DNA from 2 places in the Breoghania sp. genome. Region 2 is predicted to be linked to the other one. Evidence: predicted binding sites of a transcription regulator. Region 2 holds the regulator's gene; the other holds the start of a gene.
What was found. The regulator LexA, encoded in region 2, represses DNA repair genes until DNA is damaged. The targets are predictions, from matches to a motif close to TGTTCNNNNTGTGTTCNG.
Positions count from the first base shown of each region.

Region 1 (5,044 bases), 580 kb from region 2:
CGAAACAGGCCGCGCTCGATTTCGTCAAGGAAAACGAGAATTTCGTGATCGAAGAGCCGGAATGGCCCTTCAACGAGGGCGTGGTGCGCGAACGTGTGACCTACTGGCCGTCGGCCTACGTCAAGCGGATCAAGTAGCGCCGATCGCCCTTCCCGGCCCGAAATCGTAGCCCGCAACACGTGCGCCGACGGGGATAACGCGTCGGCACAGACACATTTGAACGCATTCGAATTGGATGCCGAACGTCTTCAATCCCGTATTGATTTCATTCGATTATTTTTTAAAAGCTACAAACACGTTCGAATAGCGTTCGAATACGAAGCGTAGCTGCCGCCTGACAACCGATATCCCCGCCAGGAGCTCCCTCCCCGGAAGGTCGCCGACGCGGACGTGCTCACACCGCCCCGTTGACCTTCCAGGGCCGGTCGTCGTTGAATCGCGTATATTTTGCGCTTGGCTCATTCGCCAGGCGACGGCGCAGCTTCCTGACCTATGCAAGCAGGAGCCTTCGCGACCCGACGAGGCGACAGCACGATGAAGAACTCACCGCTCCTCAATCTCACGCTCGCTCTCGCACTGGTGCTGATCGTCGGCTTTCTGCTGGAGATCGGACAACCCATTCTGGTGCCCGTCGTCACCGCCGTAATCGCGATCTACGTCATGATGACGACGGCCGATGCCCTCCAGAAGCTGCCGCTGCTCAACCTCCTGCCGCCCGCCCTGCTCAGAGCCTTTGCTCTGGTCGTTTTCGTGCTTGCGCTTTACGCCTTTGCCGTCGTCGTCGCCTCAACGGTGACCGACATGGTCAATGCCGCCCCCGGCTATCAGGAGAATATCGCGCATTTCCTGTCGACGATCGAAGAGCAGTTCCATATCGACACCAGCGCCTTCAAGGACAACTTCATCGCGTCCACCTTTGGAAACTGGAGCGTCCGCTCCATCATCCTGACGGTTCTGGGCGGCTTTACGAGCATCGGTGCCAGCGCCTTCCTGATCGTGCTTTACGCCACCTTCCTGATGGCGGAGCGCAGCCGCTTTGGCCACCGCATCGCAACAGCACTCGGCAACAGGGGACAGGCCGACAAGGTCGAGGAGATCATCCGCGACATCAACAGGCAGATCGGCACCTACCTGACCATCAAGACGCTGATCAACATCATACTGGGCGGCGCCTCCTACCTCATCCTGATCTTTCTCCAGGTCGATTTCGCGCTCTTCTGGGCGATCATGATCGCGCTGCTGAATTACATTCCCTATTTCGGCTCGCTGCTGGCCGTGCTGTTTCCGGTCGTCCTCTCTGTTGCGCAGACAGGCTCGCTTCTGCACACCGCCCTGCTGGCAGCCCTTCTGGTGGGCGCGCAGGTCTATGTCGGGAACTTTCTGGAACCCCGGCTCGTCGGACGACAGCTCAATCTGAGCCCCTTCGTCATTGTGGTCGCCCTGTCCATCTGGAGCGCCCTGTGGGGCATCGCAGGCGCCATTCTGGCCGTGCCGATGACGTCGGTCATCGTCATTGTGCTGGCGAGCTTTGACGAAACCCGCTTCATCGCGATCCTGCTCTCCGACCGCGTCGGTGATAACGAGAAGGAGGAGGCCTGAAAGATCAGGCCCGCCACTTGATCGAGCAGCCGATGGACGCGATCTGGTCTTGCGGCCCCTCGCCCGTTTCGACGATCTGCCGCATGGCCTCCACAAGCTCGCGCGCCGCGCCGGGTTCAGGCTCCCCCATGCGGGCACTGTCCAGCCTGCCGCGATAGGCCTGAACGCCATCGGCAGTCAGCCCGAAGAATTCCGGCGTGCACTCAGCCCCAAACGCTCGTGCGACGATCTGATCCTCATCGTGCAGATAGGGGAACGGAAACTCGTGATGCGCGGCAAAGCGCGCCATGTTTGAGAAACTGTCTTCCGGATAGCCTTGCGCATCGTTGGAGCAGATCGCCGCAAACCCCACGCCCTCCGCCATCAAGCTGCGGGCATCGGCTACCATGCGCGCGACCACCGCCTTGACATAAGGACAGTGGTTGCAGATGAAAGCGATGACGGTTCCGCGTGGACCGGCGATGTCGGCGAGCGTATAGGTCTTGCCATCGGTGGCCGGAAGGCGAAAATTGAACGCCTGAACGCCTGCGGCGGCAGTGGATGCGGTTTTTCCTTCCATGGAAGCCTCCCGGGCGACGCAAGCGACGGAGCGAAGGATCGCTGGGGGGCGGATTGCCGGACGAATGACCGGTTTCCGCCGCAGACAGTCCGCTCTCGCAAAATGATTGATGAGGGAAGTCTGCCTGTCCGTTCACGGTGCGGCAAGAGCCCTTCAGATGGAAACGCGCACAAAAGCGCGGCTCTTCGCAGTGATCGCACTGGTGCTGCGCGCGCCGAATTGCCAGAATCCCGGTGATTCGAAGCGGCGGCAACCGGCTGCGGACACAGCTGAAACAAATCGGGTACGACAAAACGCATGGCAGCCAAGGACGATCTGTTCGCGCAGCTTGAGAGTGAGGTCTCGGCGATGAAGGCGCGCCGGAAACCGGCCGCGGCTTCGGTCGCGACAGCGCAAACGCCGGCCTCTCAACCCGCTCAGAACAAGGCGCCCGCAGCACGGCCCGCCAGCCTGCCCACACCGAGCGCCGACGATGCCTATACCGCAGCCGACATCGAGGTTCTGGAAGGGCTGGAGCCCGTGCGCCGCCGTCCCGGCATGTATATCGGCGGCACTGACGAACGCGCCCTGCACCACCTTTTCGCCGAAGTCATCGACAATTCCATGGACGAGGCCGTCGCCGGTCACGCCACATGGATTGATGTGCGCCTTGAGGAAGACGGCTCGCTCGTCGTGACCGATAACGGCCGCGGCATCCCGGTCGATCCGCACCCGAAATTCAAGGACAAGTCCGCGCTGGAAGTCATCATGACGACGCTCCACGCCGGCGGCAAGTTCGACAGCAAGGTCTATGAGACCTCCGGCGGCCTCCACGGCGTTGGCGTTTCGGTGGTCAACGCCCTCTCCGAAGAGCTGGTGGTGGAAGTCGCACGCTCGCGCAAGCTCTATCGCCAGACCTTTGCCCGCGGCATCGCGCAAGGCCCGCTGGAGCATCTGGGCGACACCCACAACCGTCGCGGCACGACCGTGCGCTTCCGCCCCGACCCGCAGATTTTCGGAAATTCGGCACGTTTCAAAGCCTCCATCCTTTTCAAGATGGCCCGCTCCAAGGCCTATCTCTTCGGCGGCGTCGAGATCCGCTGGAAATGTGCGGAAAGCCTGCTCACGGAAAAGAACGCTCCGCCCGCGGAGGCTGTGTTCCATTTCCCCGGCGGCCTGAAGGACTTCCTGGACGAGACGCTCACGGGCGAAAAGCGCGTGGTCGACGAGGTGTTTTCCGGCAAGACCTCCAAGACCGGCAGCCACGGCGCGGTGGAATGGGCCGTCGCGTGGTTTGCGGGCGACGGTTTCCTGCATTCCTACTGTAACACCGTGCCCACGCCGGAAGGCGGCACACACGAAGCGGGCCTGCGCCTGGCGCTCCTGCGCGGCCTGAAGGCCTATGGCGAACTGGTCGGCAACAAGCGCGCGGCCCAGATCACCGGCGATGACGTGCTGACCTCTGCGGGCGGGATGCTGTCTGTCTTCATCCGCGAACCTGAATTCGTCGGCCAGACCAAGGACAAGCTCGCCACGGGCGAGGCCAGCCGCATCGTGGAGAACGCAATCCGCGACGCCTTCGACCACTGGCTGACCGCCTCCCCCACACAGGCCGGGCGCCTGCTGGACTGGGTGATCGACCGCGCCGAGGAACGCCTGCGCCGCCGCCAGGAAAAGGATGTCGCGCGCAAGACGGCCGTACGCAAGCTGCGCCTGCCCGGCAAGCTGGCCGACTGCTCCACCTCGTCGGCCGCAGGCACCGAGATCTTCATCGTTGAGGGCGACTCGGCCGGTGGCTCCGCCAAACAGGCCCGCAATCGTTCCAATCAGGCGATCCTGCCCCTGCGCGGCAAGATCCTGAACGTCGCCAATGCGGGCCGCGAAAAGCTTGCCGCCAACCAGCAGCTATCCGATCTGATGCAGGCGCTTGGTGTGGGAACGCGCAACAATTTCCGCGAGGAAGACCTGCGTTACGAGCGCATCATCGTGATGACCGACGCCGACGTGGACGGCGCGCATATCGCCTCGCTGCTGATCACCTTCTTCTATCGCGAAATGCCGCAGCTCATTGAACACGGGCACCTTTTTCTCGCGGTGCCGCCGCTCTACCGCATCGCGCAAGGCGACAAGGTCCGCTATGCGCGCGACGACATACACAAGGACGAATTGCTCAAGACGGTCTTCACCGGCAAGGGCAAGGTCGAGATCGGGCGCTTCAAGGGGCTGGGTGAAATGCTTCCGGCACAGCTGAAAGAAACCACCATGGACCCAAAGAAGCGCACTTTGTTGCAAGTCCGGGTTGCCGATGGTGAAGGCGAAGAGACCGAAAAGGCCGTGGACCGGCTGATGGGCACGAAGCCGGAAGCGCGCTTCATCTTCATCAAGGAAAACGCCGAGTTCGCGACCGACCTCGACATCTGAGGAAGATCCGGTCGACTTCCCCTCCGGAAGGCCCGGCGCCGCAACGCTGAGGCATCGCCAGGCGCGTCGTTCACACTTCGGCAAAGCTCACCGCAAAGACGAGGGGCGCGCTCCTGTCCGGTGACGCCGGATAGATGCGCATCAAGGAACGGGTGGGGTAAATCGCCGCCCAATCGGGCCTTGGCGATATGATGGGGCGCGTAAAACAGCGTCCTGGATATGCGCCCGATCGGCACCTGGAGGCAATATCACTTCCAAAGCGCCGATTTTGATAACGATCATAGAAGTATTAGCGCCGAATTCGTTATGCGGCGATTGACATGCAACGCTTCAGCCTTATTGTGCGCGCAGTATCCTTCCGATCATGAGCGGGCTTAACCATCCCATGGTGGCGATGGCGATCCGCAAGATATTCTGGTGAATACAAAAGGCATGAGCTTTTCCAATCTCGGACTGAGCCCTAAGGTTCTGGAAGCCGTTGCAGCT
Region 1 covers NZ_OY771475.1:771,254-776,297, reverse strand. The annotation lists gene ABGM93_RS03400 (CmcI family methyltransferase) at 1-137, shown strand, start outside; gene ABGM93_RS03395 (AI-2E family transporter) at 535-1,599, shown strand; gene ABGM93_RS03390 (thioredoxin family protein) at 1,604-2,158, opposite strand; gene parE (DNA topoisomerase IV subunit B) at 2,456-4,558, shown strand; gene ABGM93_RS03380 (DEAD/DEAH box helicase) at 4,991-5,044, shown strand, end outside.
Region 1: the regulator LexA is predicted to act here: its motif matches at 2,429-2,446, upstream of parE (DNA topoisomerase IV subunit B).

Region 2 (5,044 bases):
ACGCCTGTGGGATCTGGCTCTATTTTGAGCTCCCGCGCGAACCGCAGCTATGGGCCACGCTGCCTTTGGCGCTTGCGATGTCTGTCGCGGCCACAACGCGCAGACGGCGCGGTCACGCGGCCTTTGTGATGCTGGCCTTGACAGCCATTGCGGCTGGATTGGCCATAGCGGATCTTCGTACATGGTTGGTGGCAACGCCGCGTCTTGCCGCGGAGAGGACCCATACGGTCAAAGGCTGGGTGGAGGCGGTGGAGCCACGCGCCGTCGGCTATCGGCTGAGCGTGCGCCCGATGACAATAAGCGGTGTCGAAGCGAGCGCCATGCCGGCGCGTATCCGTGTTACGGGCCGCGCGGAGCCCACGCCCGTGGCCGGAGAAGCCGTTCGCTTCCGCGCGCGTCTGTCGCCCCCGCAAGGGCCTGTTCTTCCCGGAGGATACGCCTTCGACCGGGCCGCCTTTTACGAGCAGGTCGGAGCCTATGGCTTCATCTTCGGGCGTGTGGAACGTGATGGCGAGCAAGCGCGCACACGCCCGTCATCGATACGCCTGAAAGCCGCATTGGCCTCCCTCCGTGCCAGGATTGGCGAACGCATCCGCGAGACCTATGGGGGCGATTCCGGGGCGATTGCCGCTGCGTTGATTGTTGGGGAACGCGGCGCGGTTTCCGAAGAAGCGCAGGAGGATCTGCGGATCGCTGGGCTGGCGCATGTTCTCGCCATTTCGGGAATGCACATGGCGCTCGTGGCGGGCGTCGTCTTCTTTGCCATCCGGGCGGTACTGGCGCTGAGCCCGGTACTGGCACTTTATCATCCGATCAGGAGCTGGGCTGCCGGTGGGGCGCTTGCCGCCGCGACGCTCTATCTCGCCATTTCTGGAGGTTCGATCGCCACGCAGCGCGCCTATGTCATGGCGGCGGTCGTTTTCCTTTCCATGATAGCGGGACGTCCGGCCGTGACCATGCGCTCCGTCGCTCTGGCTGCTGCAATCGTGCTGACGCTTTCCCCCGAATCCCTGTTGCAGCCGGGGTTTCAGATGTCCTTTTCTGCCGTCATTGCGCTGATCGCAGCCTACAGGGCACTTTTTGAGGCACGACGACGGCGACAAGGAAATCGGCAGGCGCGGGAAATCGTTGGGCGGTCGATGCTCCGGCGCGGCATGCGCCTTGCCGTGTTGTGGGGGGCGGGGCTCGTCATGACTTCGCTGATCGCGGGGCTTGCGACCGGCCCGGTTGCGCTCACGCATTTCTTCCGCAGCAGTCCCCTCGGTCTGATCGCCAATGTCGCCGCGATGCCGCTTGTGAGCCTGATCATCATGCCCCTGGCTGTTGTGAGCCTGGTCACCATGCCTTATGGGCTCGACCCGCTTCCCCTATACCCAATGCAGGCAGCCATTGATGCGATGCTGGCAATCGCCGCGAAAATCGCTGAATGGACACCCGGCGGAGGTGTTATCGGGGCAATCGGTAATGCGCCTGCCATTCTCTTCACCGGGGGGCTCTTATGGATAGCGCTCTGGTCCTCACGGTGGCGGTATCTCGGGATCGCGCCTGTCTGTCTGGCGGTTCTCGTTGGCGCGATGCATGAAAGCCCGGACATGATCGTGAGCGAGGACGGACGCACAATCGCCCTGCGCGGGCCCGACGGGCATCTTGCTCTGGATATTGGTTCGGGCGGAAAATTCGGCGCAGAGATCTGGCTCAGGTCGGACGGGGATGCAGCCGAGCTGAAGTCACGCGAAGTCGACGGGCGGATGCGGCGCTGCGATGCGGAGGCTTGTATCTACACAATTGCTGCGCCCCGCGAGGCTCCACTGTCCGCGGAGGCTGGAGCCGAGGTAGTCCTTCAGCACCTTAAAACCAATGCGCCCGACGATCTTGTTGCGGGGCTTGAGCCCGGGGCTGCCCCTTCCGGCATGGAGCGCAACCCAGGCATCTCCAGAGAGGGTGACGGGGAATACGAGAGGGGCTGGGCGAGCAAGGGACGCATGCGCCTGAGCGATGAAGCACCGCACCGACGCGTGATCCATGTCTCAAGGGTCATTCGCCCCGAGGCTTTCGCGGAGGATTGCCTCCGCGCCGATATCGTCGTGACGGCTCTGACGGCCCCGGCCAATTGCGCAGACCATGCAATCGTGATCGATCGGGCGTTTCTCAAGATCCACGGTGCAACCGCGCTCTATTGGCGAGAAAAGATACAGAACGTCTCTGCCGTGACGGGCGAGCCCCCGGCCTCGCAGCGCGAAAAACGCGCCGCGAAAGCCGACGTCACGCGCGATGCCAAACCATTTCCGACGCAAACCACGCCGCCTCAGGATCTGCCCGCCAAAACGCTTCGCAGCGTTGCGGCAAAGCCTGCGACCCATCCGCCGCCAGCGCCACTGGATCGGATCGTGCCCCACATCGTGACCGCACGCTCCGCCCAGTTGAGGCCATGGCAGATGCGTCCGGCGCCATGACTTGCCCGCCTGGCGGTCATGGCCGTGCCGCCCCGGCGAAGATGGGCCCGCTCGAACGGCCTGAGGCCGGGAGCGAGAGAAGAATGGGCGGCCGTCTAATGACAGGGCCGCCCGCCGTCCTGCCCTCAATAGCGGCGGAAGAGGGCGGCCAGCTTACCTTGGATCCGAACGCGGTCGGGGCCGAAAATGCGCGTTTCGTAGGCCGGGTTGGCGGCTTCCAGCGCGATGGAGGCCCCCTTGCGACGAAGCCGCTTCAGGGTTGCTTCCTCGTCGTCGATCAGCGCCACCACGATGTCTCCGTTATCGGCGGAGCTTCCTTTGCGGATCAGCACTGTGTCGCCGTCGAGAATACCGGCTTCGATCATGGAATCGCCGCGCACCTCAAGCGCGAAGTAATCGCCGCTTCCAAGCATGTCGATGGGGACCGGAATGGAATGGCTGTGCGTTTCGATAGCAGAGATGGGGACGCCGGCGGCAATGCGGCCCATGACCGGAACCGAAACAACCTCGCCGTCTTCCACGGCGTGAGAACTGGTGTTCGGTTTCGATGGTTCGCTTGCCTTGCCCAAAGACCCTTCGATAACGCTTGGCGAGAACCCCCGCCCACGTTGAGCCGCAAACCCGGGCGAGACCGAATCCGGCAGGCGCACGACTTCAAGCGCACGAGCCCTGTTGGGGAGCCTGCGGATGAAGCCGCGCTCCTCCAAAGCGGTGATGAGGCGATGAATGCCGGACTTCGAGCGCAGGTCCAGCGCATCCTTCATTTCGTCGAAGGAGGGCGGCACGCCCGTTTCTTTCAGACGCTCGTGAATGAACATCAGCAGTTCGAATTGCTTACGCGTCAGCATTGGGTCTTCCGCCTGCATGTCGTCCGGGTACAAAACGCGAACGCAGGGTATCCGTTCTATATGTGTTCTGCAAGGGGCCGGGCAGGCAATCAACATGTGCGGAGGTTCAAAAGGTGCTTGAGCTAGATACCGTGAAGGATCCGGAAAGGCGTCAATAGTGCTGAAAATACTGAAGAAAACGGGGCTGGGCCGCATGGTTTGGAACGTGCCGATTGCGTCTCTTGAGTGCGGGGCTGGCCATGGATTCCATCGTTCCGACGGTGGTTCTTGATATGAAAAAGGGGCCGAAGCGACCTGCTTCGACCCCCTGAAAGAACTGCCGGGAGCGAATCTGCTAACCGGCGAAAGCGCGTTCGATGACGAATTCTGCGGGACGATTGTTCGCGCCCTCCACGAGCCCGGCCTTTTCCAGAAGGACTTTCGTATCCTTCAGCATCTCCATGGAGCCACAGATCATGCCACGGTCACTGGCCGGATTGAGAGGAGGAACATCGAGATCGGTGAAGAGCTTCCCGCTCTCTATCAGATCGGTAATCCGCCCCTTGAAGGGATAGTCTTCACGCGTGACGCTCGTGTAGTGGCGCAGCTTGGAGGTATCGAGCACCTCCTGAAGCATCTCGTCGGTGCGGATCTCCTCCACGAGGTCGAGGCCATATTGTAGCTCGGCCACTTCGCGGCAGGTATGGGTCAGGATTAGTTCATCGAACTTCTCGTAGGTCTCCGGATCCCGAATGAGGCTTGCAAAGGGCGCGATTCCGGTGCCGGTGGAGAACATGTAGAGCCGCTTGCCGGGAATGAGCGCATCGTTCACCAGCGTACCCGTGGGCTTCTTTTTCATCAGTACGGCATCACCGACCTTGATGTTCTGGAGATGCGAGGTCAGCGGACCGTCGGGCACCTTGATGGAGAAGAACTCAAGCTCTTCCGCCCAGGACGGGCTTGCGATGGAATAGGCGCGCACGAGCGGCTTTCCGTCGATCATCAGGCCGATCATCACGAACTCGCCTGACCGGAATCGGAAGCCGGCCGGACGGGTCATGCGGAAGCGGAACAGGCGGTCGGTATAGTGTGTTACCTCCGTCACCGTTTCCACATAGGTGTTTGCGGGCGCGATGGCGATGAGTTCGTCGGGGCGCGTCATAACGTTCATATCGAATTCCTGGGCAGTCCAACCATATTGGTTCACGCGGCTTGTCTGGCGGGCTGTGTAACCTCACGCCATAGAGCCTTTCGGAGTGCGGGCCGTCGCATAGGGCGCGTCGTCGCCATACATGCGAAGGAAATGGCTTTAAAGGCTCGGCCCATTTCAGTCGATACCGTTATACAGCAAACGACAGCGGCATAAACGTCCCCGATCAACCGAACTTCGGCGGCAGTGGGAAAGAGCTTTCTCCACGATGCGTACGCGGTGAAATGCGATGCCCTGCGCCCGAGCGGCGGTGCGCCGGTCTTGTCGTGCAATGGGCCTAGAGACGAAGCACCGAAACCGGGGCTCCTGCCTCAAGCGCGGGGGCAAATGGGGGCCTTATGACCAGCCCATCCGCCAGCGCCAGACGCGAAAGCACGGAACTGTCCTGAAGTGTGAACGGGGTCGCGATCAGCACACCGTTCTCGTCTCGTCGCAGGGTCGCTCGCAAATAGTCCTGACGCTGATCATTCGCGGGCAGGGGCCCGGCAAGACGCGCCTGCTCCGGGGTGGCATCGCCGCCGATCCGGCCAAGCAGCGCCGCCAGCAGCGGGCGC
Region 2 covers NZ_OY771475.1:1,346,796-1,351,839, reverse strand. The annotation lists gene ABGM93_RS06100 (ComEC/Rec2 family competence protein) at 1-2,453, shown strand, start outside; gene lexA (transcriptional repressor LexA) at 2,579-3,301, opposite strand; gene ABGM93_RS06090 (ferredoxin--NADP reductase) at 3,636-4,451, opposite strand; gene glp (gephyrin-like molybdotransferase Glp) at 4,768-5,044, opposite strand, start outside.